One region of the Shewanella sp. SM29 genome, then DNA from elsewhere that is predicted to be linked to it. Evidence: predicted binding sites of a transcription regulator. Region 1 holds the regulator's gene; the other holds the start of a gene.
What was found. Region 1 encodes sigma-54, which starts transcription at its own class of promoters, with help from an activator protein. Its sites were predicted from a motif close to GTTGGCACGNNNNTNGNNT; they were not measured.
Positions count from the first base shown of each region.

Region 1 (9,591 bases):
ATCGCCCTGCGATACTTTCAATTTGCCTCATTTACAGCGAAAATGCGCCCTAAGTTTTCACTCTGCACAGGTAAAATGTTACTTAATGTTTTCAACCTAGTTGCAGAATTGGCAGTATTGGCTAATTCGTTCGCACTTAGCTCACTCTTTGCCCACTTTTATCGGGGAGAGTCGATACGCAATTGCGCAATAGAGGCATCCCATAGGGTAATACCCGCTGCGATATGGAATAAATCCATTGAAATAAACGACAAAGACGATGATATTGCTCAAGACCTTCTGCCGCTAAACACGTTATTGTGCGTGAATAGCTAACGCAGCTGAACTTGACGAGTCGGATCAATCGCTCTAGCCTGCCGCAATTGTTTTGCTGTTTTCGGTAATAAACCACAGTAAGACATAAGCTAAATTGTCTGAAAACAAACTAATACTTGGCAGAAAGCCTATTACATATCATCTTTATCGCGTACCAAATTGTGCTATTCCAATCCCATCAATGGGGCGACAAAGACAATGCAAAAAGAGAGATAGACATGGTAGACAAATCACAACTGCGCCAATGGGGTTGTAAAGTTATCGACATTGAAAAGTCAGCCCTAGACAATCTTTATCAATATGTTGATTCGGCTGAATTTGCAGAAGCTTGCGAGTTGATCCTCAACTGCACAGGCAAAGTGATTGTCATGGGAATGGGCAAATCGGGCCATATCGGCAATAAGATTTCTGCCACCCTCGCCAGCACAGGAACGCCCGCATTTTTTGTGCATCCGGGTGAAGCCAGCCACGGCGATCTGGGTGTATTGGCCGATAACGATGTGATTTTAGCGATTTCAAATTCCGGTGAGTCGAGCGAAATCCTCACCTTAATGCCGGTCATCCAACGTATGGGCGTGCCCGTTATCGCGGTAACAGGTAAACCCGAATCGAACATGGCGCGATTATCTAAAGTGCATTTATGTATTGAAGTCCCAGAAGAGGCTTGCCCACTTGGACTTGCCCCCACCTCAAGTACCACAGCAACCTTAGTGATGGGCGATGCCATCGCCATTGCGCTGCTGCAAGCAAAAGGCTTTACCCGTGATGATTTTGCTATGTCCCATCCCGGCGGTGCATTAGGACGTAAGTTGCTGTTAAAAGTCTGCGATGTCATGCATAGCGGTGATGACTTACCGCTCGTCAACCACGATATTTGCATCACAGAAGCTCTGTACGAAATCTCCAAGAAAGGCTTAGGCATGACGGCGATTATTGATGATCAGCGCAAGCTGGTTGGTATCTTCACCGACGGTGATTTACGCCGCGTTATTGATGCCGAAGTGAATTTACGCACGACGCCCATTGCCGATGTGATGACCCGTAACTGCGTCACGATCACGGATAATGTATTGGCCGCCCAAGCGCTGCAAGTGATGGACTCAAAAAACATCAACGGATTAATTGTTATTGATAAAGACCGCCATCCTATCGGCGCTCTTAACATGCTAGACATGGTTAAAGCAGGAGTCATTTAATGCCACAGCAAGGATTTTACGGCCCAATCAGTGATGATGTGTGGCAACGCGCACAAAAGATTAAACTGTTAATCTGTGACGTCGATGGGGTGTTTTCCGACGGCCGTATTTACTTGAGTAATAGCGGCGAAGAGCTCAAAGCCTTCCATACCCGCGATGGTTATGGCGTGCGCTCACTCCTCACCAGCGGTTTCAACCTCGCCGTGATCACAGGACGTCAATCCAAAATCGTTGAAAACCGTATGACAGCCCTTGGTGTTACCCATATTTACCAAGGCGTAGACAATAAGTTCGAGCCCTATGAAGCATTGCTCGCACTTTATGGTGTCACCCCAGAAGAAGTGGCTTATATCGGTGATGATATTGTCGATCTCCCCGTGATGAATGTCGTCGGTTTAGCGGTCAGTGTTGCTGACGGCCACCCCTATGTACGCCAACACGCCCATTTTGTGACTACGCTCAATGGTGGCCACGGTGCACTGCGTGAACTCACAGATCTGTTACTCCTAAGTCAAAATAAATTCACTTCGGCCCATGGAATGAGTATATGAGTCGTGTGACACTCGCGATTATCGCTTTTTTTGGAACTGCACTAGCGCTTTACTGGCAGGTCCAGAACAAACACAGCGGTGATTCCGATAACAGAGTAAAAGATCAAAATACCCCAGATTTCATCGTTGAAGATCTGCGCAGTGTTGAGTTCAATGAGCAAGGACTAGTGAATAGCCGTGTGACGGCGAAACACATGGAACATTATGATTCAACGAATCAAACTTTCTTTACTCAACCTGTTTATCTTGTTTATCCAGACCAAGGTAAAGCACAATGGCAACTCAGGGCAGATCAGGGCAAGCTAAACAAGGAAACTGGCAAGGTTGTATTAGAAAATAATGTTATTATCGATGCCATTAGCCCAGAAGAACCGATTCAGACCTTGTCCACCAGTTATCTGGAACTCGATCTCAACACTATGATAATGACCTCTGACCGTACCATTTACGTCACAGGGAAAGATTTTAATATTCAAGGCCAAGGCCTTTATGCCGACCTCAACGCGCAAGAAGTGCAATTGACCAGTCAGGTAGTAGGAACATATGAAGCAAAATAACGTATTACTTGCCAGCCTAATGCTAATTATGAGCATGAGTGCTTTCGCGAAAGTCGGCGACTTAAAGCAAGAAGTCAAAATTAAAGCTGTGAGCCAAACTGCGGATATCAAAAACAACCAGATCATCTTCTTTGGTCCGGTGGAAGTTACCCAAGGCTCAATAAAAATCCAAGCAAATGAACTGCGTGCATTTTCCGCTGAAGGTGAAAATAGCAAAACTTTGGTCGCCACAGGCAACCCTGCTACGTATAGCCAAATATTAGACGATGGCCGCCCAGCATCGGCAAGCGCGAAAGAAATTCGTTACGATATGGCAAGCCGCACCTTAACACTGAAAGGTATGGCGTCATTAGATCAAGCGGGTAGCCAAGTTACAGGCAATTTAATCCGCTATAACATGATTCAACAGAAATTGATGGCCGAGAGTACTGGCAGTGGTGACGATCGCGTGATCACTATTATTCAGCCAGAAAACTATCAAGATGATGCTAAATCAGATGCTCCAGCGGATAAACCTGTGAAAAAGCAGGACTCTAAATGACCCAAATCACCTTAAGAGCACAAAATCTGGCGAAAAGTTACAAGAGTCGCCAAGTGGTTAAAGACGTCAGTCTGACGGTAAAAACCGGTCAAGTCGTTGGCCTACTCGGTCCAAACGGTGCAGGTAAAACCACGACCTTTTACATGGTTGTCGGGCTAGTGAAGAGCGATAAGGGACATATCTTTATCGACGATGATGATTTAACCGCAGATCCTATGCATCTGCGTGCCCGCAAAGGCATAGGTTACTTACCGCAGGAAGCCAGTATCTTTCGTAAGCTAACTGTTCATGACAACATCATGGCCGTACTGCAAACTCGTAAAGAACTTAAAAACGAAGAACGAGAAGAAGAACTAGAACATCTGCTCGAAGAGTTTCATATCACCCACATCCGTGACAGCCAAGGCATGTCATTGTCGGGTGGCGAACGTCGTCGCGTCGAAATTGCGCGGGCTTTAGCCGCTAATCCTAAGTTCATTTTGCTCGATGAACCGTTTGCCGGCGTCGATCCTATTTCGGTTATCGACATCAAGAAGATTATCGAACAACTCAAAAGTCGCGGCCTTGGCGTACTGATCACAGACCATAATGTCCGCGAGACATTAGATGTATGTGAACATGCTTATATTGTGAGTCACGGAAACCTGATTGCCGAAGGAACTCCAGCAGAGATCTTAGACAATCAGCAAGTTAGGGCTGTGTACTTAGGTGAACAATTCAGGCTATAGTTAATCGAGCGAAGCCAATGGAGGCAATTTACACCGCCATTGGGCTTCACTCAAAATGATAATAAGCGACCTCATCCAACAATAATAACGTAGGGATCAGCGGTAACATGAAAGCGTCACTCCAGCTCAAACTGGGTCAACAGTTAACCATGACGCCACAACTACAACAGGCTATACGTCTGTTGCAACTGTCGTCATTAGAACTGCAGCAAGAGATCCAGCAAGCATTAGATTCTAATCCCCTTCTCGAGCTGGAAGAGGATCAATTCGACGCCACTAAAACCCCTGTAAACCAAACGCTATCCGATACGGATTTCAGTGAATCTAGCACTCTGCCACCAGAAAAAGACAGCTCCACCATAGACACGGCAGAGTCGCTAACCAAAGAATCCATGCCCGATGAGCTCCCCATGGACACCACATGGGATGAAGTGTTTACCGCCTCCCCAAACTCAGGCCCCGGCGGCAGTCGTGAAGACGATATGCCCTTCCAAGGCGAGACCAGTGAAGGTTTGTACGAACACTTAGAATGGCAAAAAAACCTCACGCCGTTTTCTGAAACCGATTTAGCCATTGCCACCGCCATTATTGATGCCATCGACGATCAGGGCTATCTCACCCAAAGCACTGAAGAAATTCTCGAAGCCATGGGTAATCCTGAAGTTGAGCTTGACGAAGTCGAAGCCGTACTCAAGCGTATTCAGCATTTTGATCCCATAGGCGTTGCCGCCCGCGATTTAAGTGAATGCCTGCTGATCCAACTGTCGCATTTCGCCGCTGATACTCCCAACCTAGAAAACGCCCGTATGCTGATCAAAGATCATTTAGATCTGATCGCCGCCCGAGACTTTAGGTTGTTGATGCGTAAGACTAAATTAAAAGAAGATGAATTAAGGGATGGTATAGCACTCATCCAAACCCTCAATCCTCGCCCAGGTTTGTTGATCACGCCCAATAATGACGAATACGTTATCCCAGATGTGTCTGTGTCGAAGAAAAATGGCCGCTGGGTCGTTGAGCTAAATCCTGACTGCATGCCAAAAATCAATGTAAATCAACATTATGCTTCTATGGCACGCAGTACCAAAAACCAAGCCGATAGCCAATTTATTCGCGGCCATCTGCAAGAGGCTAAATGGTTTATTAAGAGCCTAGAAAGCCGTAACGATACTTTGCTTAAAGTTGCTAATTGCATAGTGCAATATCAGCAAGGTTTCTTTGAGTATGGTGAAGAAGCCATGAAGCCTATGGTGCTTAACGATATTGCCGAAGCGGTAGAAATGCATGAGTCCACCATCTCACGGGTCACAACTCAAAAATACATGCATACCCCTAAGGGACTTTTTGAACTAAAATACTTCTTCTCTAGCCACGTCGGTACTGACGATGGTGGTGAGTGCTCATCCACAGCAATCAGAGCCTTTATAAAGAAACTGGTGGCAGCGGAAAACCAGAAAAAACCATTAAGCGATAGCAAGATGGCACAGCTTCTGGCAGAACAAGGGATCAACGTAGCCCGCAGAACCATTGCGAAGTACCGAGAGGCTATGCTTATTCCACCTTCTAATCAGCGTAAAAGTTTATAACCTACAGTGGATATCGGAGGACGTTTCTATGCAAATAAACCTAAGTGGACACCATGTCGAAATTACCGAATCGTTACGTGCATATGTAGAAGAAAAGTTTTCAAAACTTGAACGCCATTTCGAACAGATCAATAATGTGCACGTTGTGCTCAATGTTGAGAAAATGCAACAAATTGCCGAAGCGAGAATAAACCTCATAGGTGGTGAAGTTTTTGCTACTTCAGAGCATGCTGACATGTATGCCGCTATAGACGCCCTGATTGACAAGCTTGACCGTCAGGTTATTAAACACAAAGAGAAGTTAACAAAACACTAATAATGGAACTTTGTACCATACTGCGGCCGGAGTGCACTACCTGCGCCACTCCGGGCAGTAAGAAAAAGGTACTGGAACTCATCAGCGACTTAGTCGCTGCCCAGTACCCGACCCTCTCATCTCAAGAGATATTCGAAAGCCTAGTGGCGCGCGAAAAGATGGGGAGCACAGGTATAGGTAACGGCATCGCCATTCCACATGGTCGACTAGCCGATATAGATCAGCCCATTGCCATACTAATTAAGTGTGAAGAGCCGATAGCATTTGATGCTATCGATAAGCAACCTGTTGATATTTTATTTGCACTACTGGTGCCTGCAGACCAATGTCAGCAGCACTTAAGTACCTTGTCTTGCATGGCCGAAAAGCTGAGCGACAAGCAAATATTAAAGCAATTACGCAAGACGCATGATGAAACGGAACTCTATCAGGTAATCACTGGATGAAACTGGTCATAGTGTCGGGCCGCTCAGGCTCAGGCAAATCTGTCGCCCTTAGGGTACTCGAAGATCTCGGCTATTATTGTGTCGATAACCTTCCCTTGCCATTGATTGGCAGTTTGCTTGAGCAACTCAAAGGCAGTAACGATCTCGTCGCCATCAGTGTCGACGTGCGTAACATGCCTGAGCAGGATAAGGTCTTAGTGAAACAACTCGCTAGCCTACCTCCAGATACTGAGTTAACGAGCTTCTTCCTTAACTCCAGCGATAAAATTCTGCTCAAGCGTTACAGCGAAACCCGCCGTTTGCATCCTTTGTCGAAGAGCCGAGTCTCTTTGCAAGAAGCGATAAAGCTGGAGGGAAAACTGCTCGAGCCTATGTCAAAACTGGTCGATCACTACATAGATACGTCGAATTTGAATATCTATGATTTAAGCGACCAAGTCAGACAAATTCTCCTTGGTAGTGTCGATAAAGAACTCGTGATCAACTTCGAGTCCTTTGGCTTTAAGCACGGAATGCCCACCGAAGCCGACTTTATGTTCGATGTGCGCTTCCTGCCCAATCCCCACTGGGAGTTGGCACTGCGACCATTGACTGGTTTAGATGAACCCGTAGCTGAGTTCTTAAATCGCCAACCACTGGTCAATAAGTTCATCTGGCAAATCGAAAATTTACTGGAGACTTGGCTGCCGCACCTCGAGCGTAACAATCGCAGTTATTTAACTGTGGCCATTGGCTGCACAGGTGGACAGCACAGATCGGTTTACGTCGCAGAGCAATTGGCAAAACGCTTTAGTAACGGTAAACATAAAGTTTATGCCCGTCATCGAGAGCTCAATAATGCCAAAGCTTGAGCGTCAGATAACCATCTGTAATAAGCTCGGTTTACATGCCCGTGCCGCCACTAAGTTGGTGGTACTGGCTTCCGAGTTTGATGCGACCATCACCTTAATACAAGGCGATAAACAAGCATCGGCCGCCAGTGTGCTTGGCTTGCTGATGCTTGAAACTGGCATGGGTAAAACCATCAGGCTTATCGCCGAAGGCCCAGATGCAGAGCCGGCTCTCGATGCCATTTGTGCCTTAATCGACGCTAAGTTTGACGAAGCCTGTTAGTTTCACTTCACACTAAGCACTTCATCGTTAGTTTCACTTCATGTCTAGTTTAAAAAACTTGCCATTCAGACATGGCAAAACATTTGTCGCTCGACGATACAAGCCACAGGTGATTACACTAGCGGTCATTGCGCTGGCCTTAACCTTACCTTAGCCGCCTTAATCTGTGTCATCGACTGACGCTTAGTCACCGCTAAATCCTAGCCCAACACTAAGATCTCAAACCAATTTGCCGCACAATGGAGGACAAATGCCCGTAGATAATGCAGAAAACGATCACACCGGACATAGTCTTGACCAGTTAAACCAAGCGCTTAGCAGCGGCATGTTCGTGCATGTGCGTAATATGCTGCAAAAAATGGCCGCCTCAGATATCGCGCTGATCTTAGAATCATCACCGCCAAGTGCCAGACAAGTATTGTGGCAGCTCATCGATCAGGAACAAATAGGCGACATACTCGATGAGTTGAGTGAAGAACTCAAAGACCCACTGATCCGCAGCATGAGCCCTGAGCGAGTCGCGAAAGCGACAGCAAGCATGGACACCGACGATCTCGCCTATATTCTGCGAAGTCTTCCCGACGCCGTTTACAAACAAGTGTTGCAGTCGATGACGGAGCAAAATCGCCTGAGGGTAGAACAAGCCCTATCTTATCCAGATGAGACCGCCGGCAGCTTGATGAACACAGATACTGTCACCCTAAGACCCGATGTGAATATCGATGTGGTGCTGCGCTATCTTCGGCAAAGGGGCAACCTACCCGACACCACAGATACCTTATATGTGGTCGACAAACAGGACAAAGTCCTTGGCGGTGTTAGGCTGGCAGATCTGCTGACTTGCGCGCCAAGCACCACAATTCGCAATATCATGGATCCCAATATTCAAAGTATTCCGGTGAGCATGTCCGACAGCGAAGTGGCGCAGAAATTCGAACGCAATGATTGGGTATCGGCACCTGTCGTCGACAGTGATGGTAAGCTACTCGGGCGTATCACAATCGATGACGTAGTCGATGTTATCCGCGAAGATGCTGAACATTCCATGATGGGTATGGCGGGGATGGACGGAGATGAAGATACCTTTGGTCCAGTGCTAAAAAGTACCCTACGTCGCTCGCTCTGGCTCACGATTAACTTATTCGCCGCCCTGCTCGCATCGTCGGTCAGCAATATGTTTGAAGGCACTATTGAGCAATTTGCCACTATCGCCATCCTAATGACGATTGTCCCTAGCATGGGCGGTGTTGCCGGTAATCAGACCTTAGCCCTCGTGATCCGTGGTATTGCTTTAGGCCATATCGGCCAAAGCAACGCCCGCTGGCTTATCGGTAAAGAGCTATCTATTGGTTTTCTCAATGGCTTGATGTGGTCTATTTTAGTCTTTGTCGCCGTGTGGCTATGGAAGGATGATATGGCACTGGCGGGATTAATTGGTAGCGCTATGCTGATCAATATGACAGTAGCTGGGCTTGCAGGTGCGAGTATTCCATTGATTTTAAAACGACTTAAAATCGATCCTGCCCTCGCTGGCGGTATGGTGCTCACCACAGTCACTGACGTGGTTGGCCTGTTCGCCTTCCTCGGGTTAGCGACGCTCTACCTGATGAACTAACGCTTTAACAGTTTAAGCTAACCACAGAACGGCACTCCAAAGGTGCCGTTTTTTATCCCACTGGAAAACTAAAGAAGGCTATTTTGCCGGAGGTTGAAAACCATAACTGCTCAGAATCGCTTGGCCTTTTGTCGATAGAATAAACTCGGCTAACGGCTTAGCGGCAGTATTAGCGCCTTGCAAAACCAGTAAACCATAGTCGGCACCCACGGCGAGTTCCTGCGGTAAGTCTATGATTTGTAAACTCGGCACTTCTTTTTTAGCCAGCACAGCATTAGTGCAATAGGTTAAAAAGATATCCGCTTGCTTGTTTTCCATCACCCAGCCATAGGGGTTGCGATCTTTAGGCGGTTTAACGCTCTCAGGGCCGCCCGTCAGTTGTAATGCCTTGGTCTCTAACGCGGCTTTCGCATTGGGTTTTACCGCTTCGGCCTTAGCAAAAACGGCCCAGGCATAATCACCCGCGGGGTCGGCTTTCGGGGTTGAGGTGCCGACTTTAACCTTAGGATCTAACAAGGTATCGAGTAACGTCGCACTCGTCACCTGAACTGTGTCTTGAGCAACAGCGCAGAGTTGATTACGGGCAAACATTTGCACCGCTTCGCCCTGACCCGAATCCACTAATGC
Region 1 covers NZ_JAKKRN010000012.1:49,681-59,271, reverse strand. Annotated here, with positions in the region: gene L5L77_RS10365 (KpsF/GutQ family sugar-phosphate isomerase) at 534-1,511, shown strand; gene kdsC (3-deoxy-manno-octulosonate-8-phosphatase KdsC) at 1,511-2,062, shown strand; gene lptC (LPS export ABC transporter periplasmic protein LptC) at 2,059-2,619, shown strand; gene lptA (lipopolysaccharide transport periplasmic protein LptA) at 2,606-3,160, shown strand; gene lptB (LPS export ABC transporter ATP-binding protein) at 3,157-3,888, shown strand; gene L5L77_RS10340 (RNA polymerase factor sigma-54) at 3,996-5,474, shown strand; gene hpf (ribosome hibernation promoting factor) at 5,503-5,790, shown strand; gene ptsN (PTS IIA-like nitrogen regulatory protein PtsN) at 5,793-6,236, shown strand; gene rapZ (RNase adapter RapZ) at 6,233-7,087, shown strand; gene L5L77_RS10320 (HPr family phosphocarrier protein) at 7,074-7,349, shown strand; gene mgtE (magnesium transporter) at 7,600-8,964, shown strand; gene L5L77_RS10310 (molybdate ABC transporter substrate-binding protein) at 9,043-9,591, opposite strand, start outside.

Region 2 (9,591 bases), on a different contig from region 1:
ATGAAGTGAGTTGACAGCAGGATAAAGGCTAAGTGTTGCCACTGGCGGCAACACTTAGTTAAATAAAGTAATGATTAGCGGATTTGTAATACGGTTTGCTGCAGCGTGTTATTCACTTCAAGGGTACGGGAGTTTGCTTGGAAGTTACGCTGCGCCGAAATTAAATCAACCAGTTCAGTCGTCAAATCGATGTTCGATTGCTCTAACGCCGATGAACTGATGCTACCAAAAGTTCCACTATTTGCCTCACCCGCTAACGCTGGACCTGAGTTCAAACTAGCCTTCCACGACGTATTACCCACTTGCGTTAAACCTTGTTCGTTAGCAAAACGAACTAAAGCAACCCGTGCTAAAGGCACGGTTGAACCATTAGAATAACTCGCGGTCACTAAACCATCTTCGCCGATTTCAACGTTAGTTAAGCGACCTACAGTCGTACCATCTTGCGTCAACTCAGTTGCACCAAAAGGAGCCGCATATTGCGTTGGGGCATTAAACTTCACAGTCAAATCTTGAGTACCATCGGCACCAGCCCCTAAAACACCCGCACCACTGACGCCCAAAGCCTCAGTCTTGACTATAGCAGGATCACTACCAGTGTAGACACCAACAGAATTGAACTTGAGTACAGAGCCTTTCCAACCACCAGCAGTTTGAGCCGTGCCCGTTGCATCAGGTGTACCATCGCCGGTGGTATCTGTTTGATAAGTACCAGCAGGACCGGCTAGATCTACTTGCTTTCCATCAACAGCATAGTAAGCCACCCAATTGTTCTCACCATTGTACGAACCATCTTTGGGCTTAACAAAATAAGTGGTCATAATATGTGGCTCACCGAGTGAGTCATAAATTGTCATTGATGTAACGTTATTGTAGGTTTTTGCATCTAGAGGATCGAATGCCGCGGGGTCGAGTGCACTTTCCTTAGCATTTAAGTTCATTTGTAAAGTAACATTCTCAGTCTTTACAGGGCTACCCGCAGTGTCTGGTATTTGTACCGGCTTAGCCGTCGTTAAACTCACTGATGTTGAGTTCCCATCTTTATCCACTGGGAAAGTTTGCAAATAATTACCAGCAGAATCAACCATGTAATTATTTTTATCTACCTTAAATGCTCCAGCACGGGTAAACGAGTGGTCTAATGTACCCAGTTCAGAAGCAGTAACGAAAAAGCCACCCCCTTTAATCGCCATATCAAGGGAGTTATTCGTCAACTGTAAGCTACCTTGATGGAATTGCTGTGCCACTTGGCTCGTCGCAACACCACCACCGACAGCAGTTTTAGCATTTGAAAAAATAGAATTAGCGTAAACATCCGCAAATTCAGCACGGGACTCTTTAAAGCCAATGGTGTTCGCATTAGCAATGTTATTCGCCGTAGTGTTTAAATCTTTCTGCGCGGCAGAAATGCCACTCAATGCAATGTTAAACGACATAATTCACCTCTACACTTGACTCAATTCATTTATGAGCGACTTACGCCCAATTCGGATACTGCAAAAATTCTTTTAGGCAAACTTAGGTTTCAGACACAGCTAACACATCGGTTAACTTGATGCCCATACCGCCTCTCAAGTTAAGAATCGCGCCAGTACTGGCCGTACCGAGAGAAACGCTGGTCACATGAGCATAGGTCGAGACTGGCAATTCTTGGGATTTCCCATCCACTAAACCACTCGCCTTGATCGTATAGTTACCTGCGGTTACAGGGTTTCCATCTTTATCGAGGCCATCCCAGTTAACATCGACATTGCCCCCCTTACTGCCATCAACTTTAAAGGTGGTCACAACTTGGCCTTTCTCATCCTCAACACGTACAGTAACTTCAGGAATTTTAGCTGGCGTGCTAATCACACCTTTTATTGTTGGGCTTTCAGCTGAAATGTTACCTGTATCAGTTGGGATCAATACCTTGCGACCAACAAGTCCTGATGCCTGTAATGCTTGGCTTGATGTCATAACACCGTTTAAATTAACGATTTCCTTATTCAACTTAGTAATACCATCAACCGTCGAGAATGATGCCATCTGCGCAATCATTTGGTCGTTGTCGACGGGCTTAAAGGGATCTTGCATCGATAACTGTTGGCTTAATAACGAGAAAAAGTCATCTTGAGTTAACTGCTGGCTTTTTGCTTCCGGTACTATTGAATCTTTTGGCAAACGTATGCCATCAAGAAACGGATTACCCGTTGAGCTGGTTGATGAATTCGTCGTAACGGCATTTGGCTGACTCTTATTTTGAGCCGTCTGCGCCGACGCTTGGTTAATTTGATTAATGAGGCTCACAGCTTACCTCCTAAGTAACACATGTTATTTACCCATCCCAAGTGTTTGTTGCAGCATAGACTTAGCTGCTTCAGCGACTTGAACATTCATTTGATATGAGCGCGAAGCAGAAATCATGTCTGCCATTTCTTCCATGACATTAACATTCGGTTTATAAATAAAGCCGTCCGCATCCGCCATAGGATGATCGGGCGAGTATTCTTTCAGTAGTGGTTTATCACTTTCTACAATGCCTTTTACTGCAACGCCTTGAGAAGCTTGTTGCTGACTTTGGGCTTTAGCCATTTCGGCTTCAAAAATGGGATGACGGGAACGATAGGTCTTATCTACACTACTCGAGACGGAATCCGCGTTGGCTATGTTGCTCGCGGTGGTGTTTAGCCTGACCGATTGAGCAGACATTCCCGAGCCAGCAACATCAAATATGCTAAATAAACTCATGATTAATCCCCTCTCAACGCTTTCTTCATGCCACTAAACTTACTATCTAAAAAACCTAGCGACATTTGATATTCAAGTGCATTTTGCATGAATGCCGATTGTTCCTGTTGGATATCAACAGTATTACCATCACCGGTATCGGGTTGATTTGGCACACGGAACTTAACAAATTGCCCAGTCAACTCCGCAAGCCCAAAATGCTTATCTGGCTCTTGCATTTCAAGACTATTTCGCTGCTGCTGTTGGCCTCGAGCGGCCTGCATTGCCGCAGAAAAATCAACATCGCGGGCTTTGTAATGTGGCGTATCTGCGTTAGCGATATTGCTTGAAATGACTTCAGCCCGCTGCGCTCTAATACCGAGAGTGTATTGATGCACACCCAGTGCATTATCAAAATTGATCGCCATAAAATTGCCTCCTCGTGTTCTCACGAAAATAAAGCAATTCATGTGCCAACATCAGGAAAATTTTGAGAATAACAACAAGGATGAGCAAGTGATGGGTAAAAAATTACCGACAATTGTCGGTAATTTTCTTTAGAGCGGCTGAGTTAAGTCTTTTTCTGGTAATAAATGCCAGGGTTACAACGAACCATATCAAACTCGTCCGTTAAACCAGCGATAGATTCTGATGCACCGAGAAATAAAATCCCTTTGGGATTGAGAGCGGCAGCGAATTGCCGCAAAATTTTTGCCTTTGCCTCTGGTGCAAAATAAATCAGCACATTGCGGCAAAAGATAATGTCGAACTTGCCAAGCAGACTATAACTCTCAAGCAAATTATGCGCTCTAAAGTTCACCAACCGCTTCACATTATCCTTTAACTTCATATTACCTGAAGGTAATGCATCAAAAAACTGACGCTTACGTTCTTCAGATAAACCACGCGCTAATGCCAAACTATCGTACTCGGCATTTTTGCAGCGTTCTAACATGGAAGGAGATAGATCCGTTGCTTGAATCGAAGCACTACCAGCCAAGGCACCAGGCTTCTTCTGTTGATACTCAAGAATAGTCATAGCCAATGAGTATGGCTCTTGGCCTGACGAGCAAGCCGCAGACCAAATTTTGAGCGGACGCCCCAGACGACTGTATTCAGGTAGTAGGACATTATTCAACAACTCAAATGGATAACGATCACGGAACCAAAGGGTTTCATTGGTCGTCATAGCATCGATCACTTCAGCTCTGAGCGCACGCTCAGTAGGCTTCATCGAATGCTTAACCACATCAGATAAGGATGGCAGGTTATATTTGCCCATCAAAGGAGCAAGACGACTGCGCACAAGATATTGCTTATTTTCACCCAGTACGATGCCGCTGTGTTGCTCTAAGAACAACCTAAATTGATTATATTCAGCCTCAGCGAGTGATTTATTTGGCACATTCACATCCTAAATCCTATAGCAAGCACCAAAATCAGTGCGAAACCATCATGTTATAAAGTCGAGATTATAGCGTAAAGCGTATCTAGGTACTAACCTACAGCAATTACAAACTTAAATGCTTATTCACAGCAGCAGCCAGTTCGTCGGGATTAAACTTAGCGATAAAGTCATTAGCCCCCACTTTTTGAACCATTGCCTGATTGAATACACCACTTAACGAAGTATGCAGTACCACTTTAATATGCTTAAGCTTAGGATCATCTCGGATTTCAGCGGTCAGGGTGTAGCCATCCATTTCAGGCATCTCAATATCAGAGATTATGAGGGGGATCTCATCGGCCACATTATCCATCTCTTTGGCGATCTCTTTAAGCTTGTCTAATGCTTCGCGACCATCTTTTGCGGTATCAATTTGTAAATTCAATGACTCGAGTGAACGAATAATTTGTTTACGCGCCACGGCAGAATCATCAATAACCATAATATGATAATGCTGAGTTCTGTCGAGGGTCAGTTTTTCATTGGCTTCTTCACTGATAGCCGTTTTAACTGGTGAAATCTCATCTAAGATTTTTTCCACATCGAGAATTTCAACTAATTCACCTTCAATTTCAGTCACAGCTGTCAGATAAGAATAACGGCCAGCACCTTGCGGCGGAGGCATAATCGCTTCCCAATTCATGTTGATGATCCGCTCAACAGAACTGACCAAGAAGCCTTGAACACTGCGGTTATATTCAGAAATAATGATGAAACAGTTTTCAGTGCTCGCTAAAGGTTTTCCCCCTGTTGCCGCACTCAAATCAATCACTGAAATGGTTGTTCCACGAATATGAGCAACACCCTTCACATAAGGATTAAGTTTAGGCAAAGTGGTCAGTGGTGGACACTGCAGTACTTCTTTCACCTTAAACACGTTAATCCCAAACCGTTGACGACCGTTTAATTTAAAAAGCAGTAATTCTAAACGGTTTTGTCCAACGAGCTGGGTTCGTTTGTTGACTGAATCAAGAATACTCGACATAACTCTGCCTTGTTGTTCTGTTTATGTTCGGCCCTATAACTCAGTTGAGTATAGGCATATTAATTGCTTACGTCTTATCTATCGATAAACATAGTCGAAACTGAGTCAATCTTCTGACAGTGATGCAAATTATTATTACAGTGGTCAGCTTCGAACTTAATAAAAGTATAGGTGCATTCTGGCGTTACAAGCTAGTCTCTTCATTATGAAAGTAAATTTAGTCTGTTTTTTTAGTCTTTTCACCCTCTTCATGCCCGCTTTTGCGAGTGCAGAGCCTATTGTCCCCACCGTATCGGCAATCTCAGAATTAGCTAAAGCGCTTATTTCAGAAAAAATATCCGTTCCAGAAAATGCCAAAGTAAATATTTCGCCACAGATGGTTGACGCAAGAATGCTGCCGTCACAATGTTCGTCTCCAATGAAAGTTGAACTGGCTAGCGATAGGGAAATTAGCCGTAATAACACCTTAAAAGTCAGCTGTGATACGCAAGACTTAGCTTACCCTTGGCAAATCTATATCTCGGTTCGGGTGGATATCTTATTCCCCGTTGTTGTCTCAACCGAAATCTTAGCACCAGGCGAACTCATCTCTCCTAGTCAAGTAGAAGTCCGTTACATTGAACAAAATAGCTTGAGAGGTGCCGAATTCGATGACCCGAGTAAATTGGCTGGCGTGCGAGTAAAACGACGAGTAGCAAAAGATAATCCCATATTAAGCAACAACTTATGCTTCGTTTGTAAAAATGATTCGGTCTCTATCTACGTTCGTTCTGGCTCATTCGAGCTAAAAACAGTGGGCGAAGCCCTACAAGATGGCAATAAAGGTGATCGGATCAGAGTCAAAAATAGCAGTTCAAACAAAGAACTAGATGCTATAGTCACAGGCATTGGCGAAGTTGAAGTAAGAATGTAAAATAATCTAAAGCTTTTTTGTAAGCTGCCGATACCCCAGTTAAGAAATCCCGTACACACGACGCTGGAGCCTAAAATGGCAATTGATATTAGCAAACTCAACACTGCAACGACTGCGCAAGTTCGTTCAGGCGCAACGAAAGCGAGCAGCGATCAATCTGCTCAAGTTGCTACAAAATCGACAACACCACAAAGAAGCGACTCTGTGGTCATTACGGCCCAGGCACAACAACTTCAAGGAGCTCAGACTAAAATGGCTAGCCTTCCTGAAGTTGATCAAAAGAAAGTAGCAGAAATCAAACAAGCTATTGCCGAAGGTCGCTATAAAATTGACCCAGAAAAGTTGGCTGCCAATATTGCAAGTTTTGAAGCCGAACTTAATGACTTAAATAAAGAGTAACTATGACTGAAATAGCTAAACTGGTAGATCTACAACACGCCCATTTGGCTGTTCTTAAGCAAATCATACTCAAGGAAAAAGGCGCTTTGGTTGACCAAAACGCCGATTTACTGCTTTCCCTTGCTAACGAAAAATCGCAATGTCTCAAAGAACTAAAGACTAATGATGATATTCTGGCAAAACACAGTGATAAATCGCTACTCACTCAGCAAGTCGAACTCGTGCATAAAATGGCCGAGATCAAAGACGCATTGACTGAATGCAAAGAATTAAACGAACAAAATGCTAGTTTAATTGAGATGAATTTAGCGAGTTTAAATCGCTTTGCTCAAGCTTTACAAGCCAGCAGAAACGCCTCCAGCCTCACCTATAACGATAAAGGCAAGACCTCGACTATCTCAAGTTTAGGCAATGATTTAAAGGCCTAATAAGCGCATCACTCCCACTTAGCATTCCCTTTTCTAAGCTCTGATTAGATATTAATGTCTTGTACAAAAAAAAAGCCGCGTAAATACGCGGCTCAATACATGCTGTTGAACATACATTCAATAACGCTAGAAATACGTCACTTCCTTCACTCGTTGTGGACGGTTCTGTTGTTGATAAAGCGCCCAAACCTGTGAAAAATCAAGTTCTAACTCAGTGACATAATGCTCGCCTGCTGGATAACTCTTAACGACTCGTGCGCCGCGGATCACGCCAGAAACTGACGCTTTGACATTATCGTCCGTCAACATCCAATCACTGACACTGCTGTTTGCCGTTATTTTCTGCCCATAAACTTGTTCCGCTAATTCACGATAAGCCACAATTTTTGATGCTTGCATAGCCATCAACACTCTTTGTGATTGCTCTTTAGCAGGTTGAGTCGCTAACGGCGCATATCCTATAGCCGTTAACTTAGGAAAACTCGGCGGCGGCACATCTTCCCATTGCACATATCTATCTTTAGCAGCGCAGCCAGTTAGCATTAGCGCCACAATAACTAAAAGGTAGCGTTTCATTTTCCATCTCCTAAAACACGCACTTCATTCATACCTGGACTCGCCTGACGATATAAGATGCCATTTTGTGACACAATTTGCTCCGAAGGCTGCATGTAGTTTGCCAACTCTTTTTGAGTCACAAAAGTTTGAGATGCCGATACCACGCGATTGTTACTAATGTTCACAATCCGAGTATTGATCGCCATACCATTGGTTACTACGCTCATAGTCGAAACGACAAGATGTTCAACAGGAAGATCTTTCGACAATTTTTGCCAATCTCTCGTCAAAATAAAATCCCCGTCAGATGTGACTCTCAAGCCATCAGCTAAGTTTAAATCCACCACATTAAACTGAAAGCTATGGAGCGATGTCATTAATCCTTGCTGTAACTGTTGCGCTAACGCATTAGTGCCATTCAAATCACCCACTAATACTGGTGTTGCAACTACGATAGGTTGATCAGAACGCAGAGCATCATTTTGCTTAACGAGCTCAGTCACTATTCGCTGTGCTAAATGGTTAATCACTGCCGTTGGCGGCAACCCATTGCCATCCACTAAACTCGGTTTGGGCGGCGTAACCGGTTTAGCTACACATCCACCTAACATTATCAATGTTAAGGGAATAATCACACGCTTTAGCATTGGATTTACCTCATCTATGGGTGCATTGGCAGTCAAGTGACTCACTTTCTAAGCTTCAAATTTTTAATGAGTAACAAAAACCAGCAATCTTCGGACCAATATTAACCTCAGTCCGACAATATTCTTCTATTACGCAGTATATCGACTGTAACAATGGAAACTTTATCAAAAGTTCTCATACTCAGGCACGAAATTTGCTTTATTGCCATATTAGATTAAGAGTCAGAAAACTGGCTCGATTGGTAATATCGCCATTAGCTTAGCGATAAGGATTGAATTGATGCACATACCAAGTTCAGCTTCGCTCATCATTTTGAGCCTTTTACTACTTTCTTTGCCCACCAGAGCCGAATGGATAGAAGCCAGCGGAGAAGCAACTATTATCAATGGTAATACAGCTCAAGCAAGGGAAGAAGCAATTAATCAAGCTGTTAGCTATGCGACATTGAGCACAGGTATTCAAATATCCAGTGAGCAACAAACCTCTAATGGTAACCTCACACAAAATAACTTTGCGATAAATCGCAACGCCCAAGCCATAAACATCCAACTCGTAAGTGAACAAATTCAGGGAAATAAAATATATGTATCCCTACGCCTCGATCTAAATGATGATCCAACACAACAGTGTCCTAATGGCCAATTAAAGGCCGCTATTTTAATACCTCAAACACAAATAAAAGATCGTTCTCAGCTTAGATATGGACAACTTTCAGGCTTTGAAGAGGTCATTTCAGAGGCGTTAGGGAACACTATAGAAGATTACTCTTCAACTGGCTTTAGTCACATCCATGCTAACGAGCGACTCGATATTGAACAAGACCTAGTGGATATTCGCGGTTATCGACTCCCAAGCTGGCTCAGTGAAATTACCGACAGCCAATATATTCTTCAACCGCAGATCATTGATATATCGATAGAGCCTGTACAACCCACCTTCTTAGGATTTTGGGATGAAGCTCCGCTAAGGCAATTTCAATTCAAACTCAGCCTCTATCATGGGATCAGTGGCGAAGAGGTCTGGAGCAAAAGCTACAACACATCGGCCCCATGGGAATTTGAAGAACAGGCTATCATTGCTCCCAACAGTAATAGATTCTGGCGTTCCTCCTATGGAAAAAGTATTACTCAATTAATATTGCAAGCTACCCGAGATTTAGACAGCACACTTAATTGCAGGCCATTACTTGGCCAAGTCGTTAGCCGACAAGCAGACAGGATTATATTAAATCTAGGCCGTAAACATGGCATTCGTGTCGGTGATAAATTCCAAGTAGTATTACAACAAAACTTACCCGATAGACTCAATGAAATGCGCGCCGTCGCGACCAAAAGTCGTGCAACGGTAAAAATTGAGCAAGTAAGCGAAGAAAGCGCCACCGCAGTACTTGTAGACCAAAATGCCGCCTACAATGTACAGATAAACGACATAGCGCTTAAGATTTAAGCAACTAAATCATAAGCCTTTTAATCAAAGATAAAACCAGTATAATCACTGTCGTCTC
Region 2 covers NZ_JAKKRN010000005.1:72,974-82,564, reverse strand. Annotated here, with positions in the region: gene flgE (flagellar hook protein FlgE) at 75-1,436, opposite strand; gene flgD (flagellar hook assembly protein FlgD) at 1,519-2,289, opposite strand; gene flgC (flagellar basal body rod protein FlgC) at 2,314-2,730, opposite strand; gene flgB (flagellar basal body rod protein FlgB) at 2,733-3,137, opposite strand; gene L5L77_RS04990 (CheR family methyltransferase) at 3,281-4,120, opposite strand; gene L5L77_RS04985 (chemotaxis protein CheV) at 4,221-5,141, opposite strand; gene flgA (flagellar basal body P-ring formation chaperone FlgA) at 5,347-6,054, shown strand; gene flgM (flagellar biosynthesis anti-sigma factor FlgM) at 6,130-6,453, shown strand; gene L5L77_RS04970 (flagella synthesis protein FlgN) at 6,456-6,881, shown strand; gene L5L77_RS04965 (LPP20 family lipoprotein) at 7,008-7,457, opposite strand; gene L5L77_RS04960 (FlgO family outer membrane protein) at 7,454-8,086, opposite strand; gene L5L77_RS04955 (flagellar assembly protein FlgT) at 8,367-9,533, shown strand; tRNA gene L5L77_RS04950 (tRNA-Arg) at 9,589-9,591, shown strand, end outside.
Region 2: the regulator sigma-54 is predicted to act here: its motif matches at 3,169-3,187, upstream of flgB (flagellar basal body rod protein FlgB).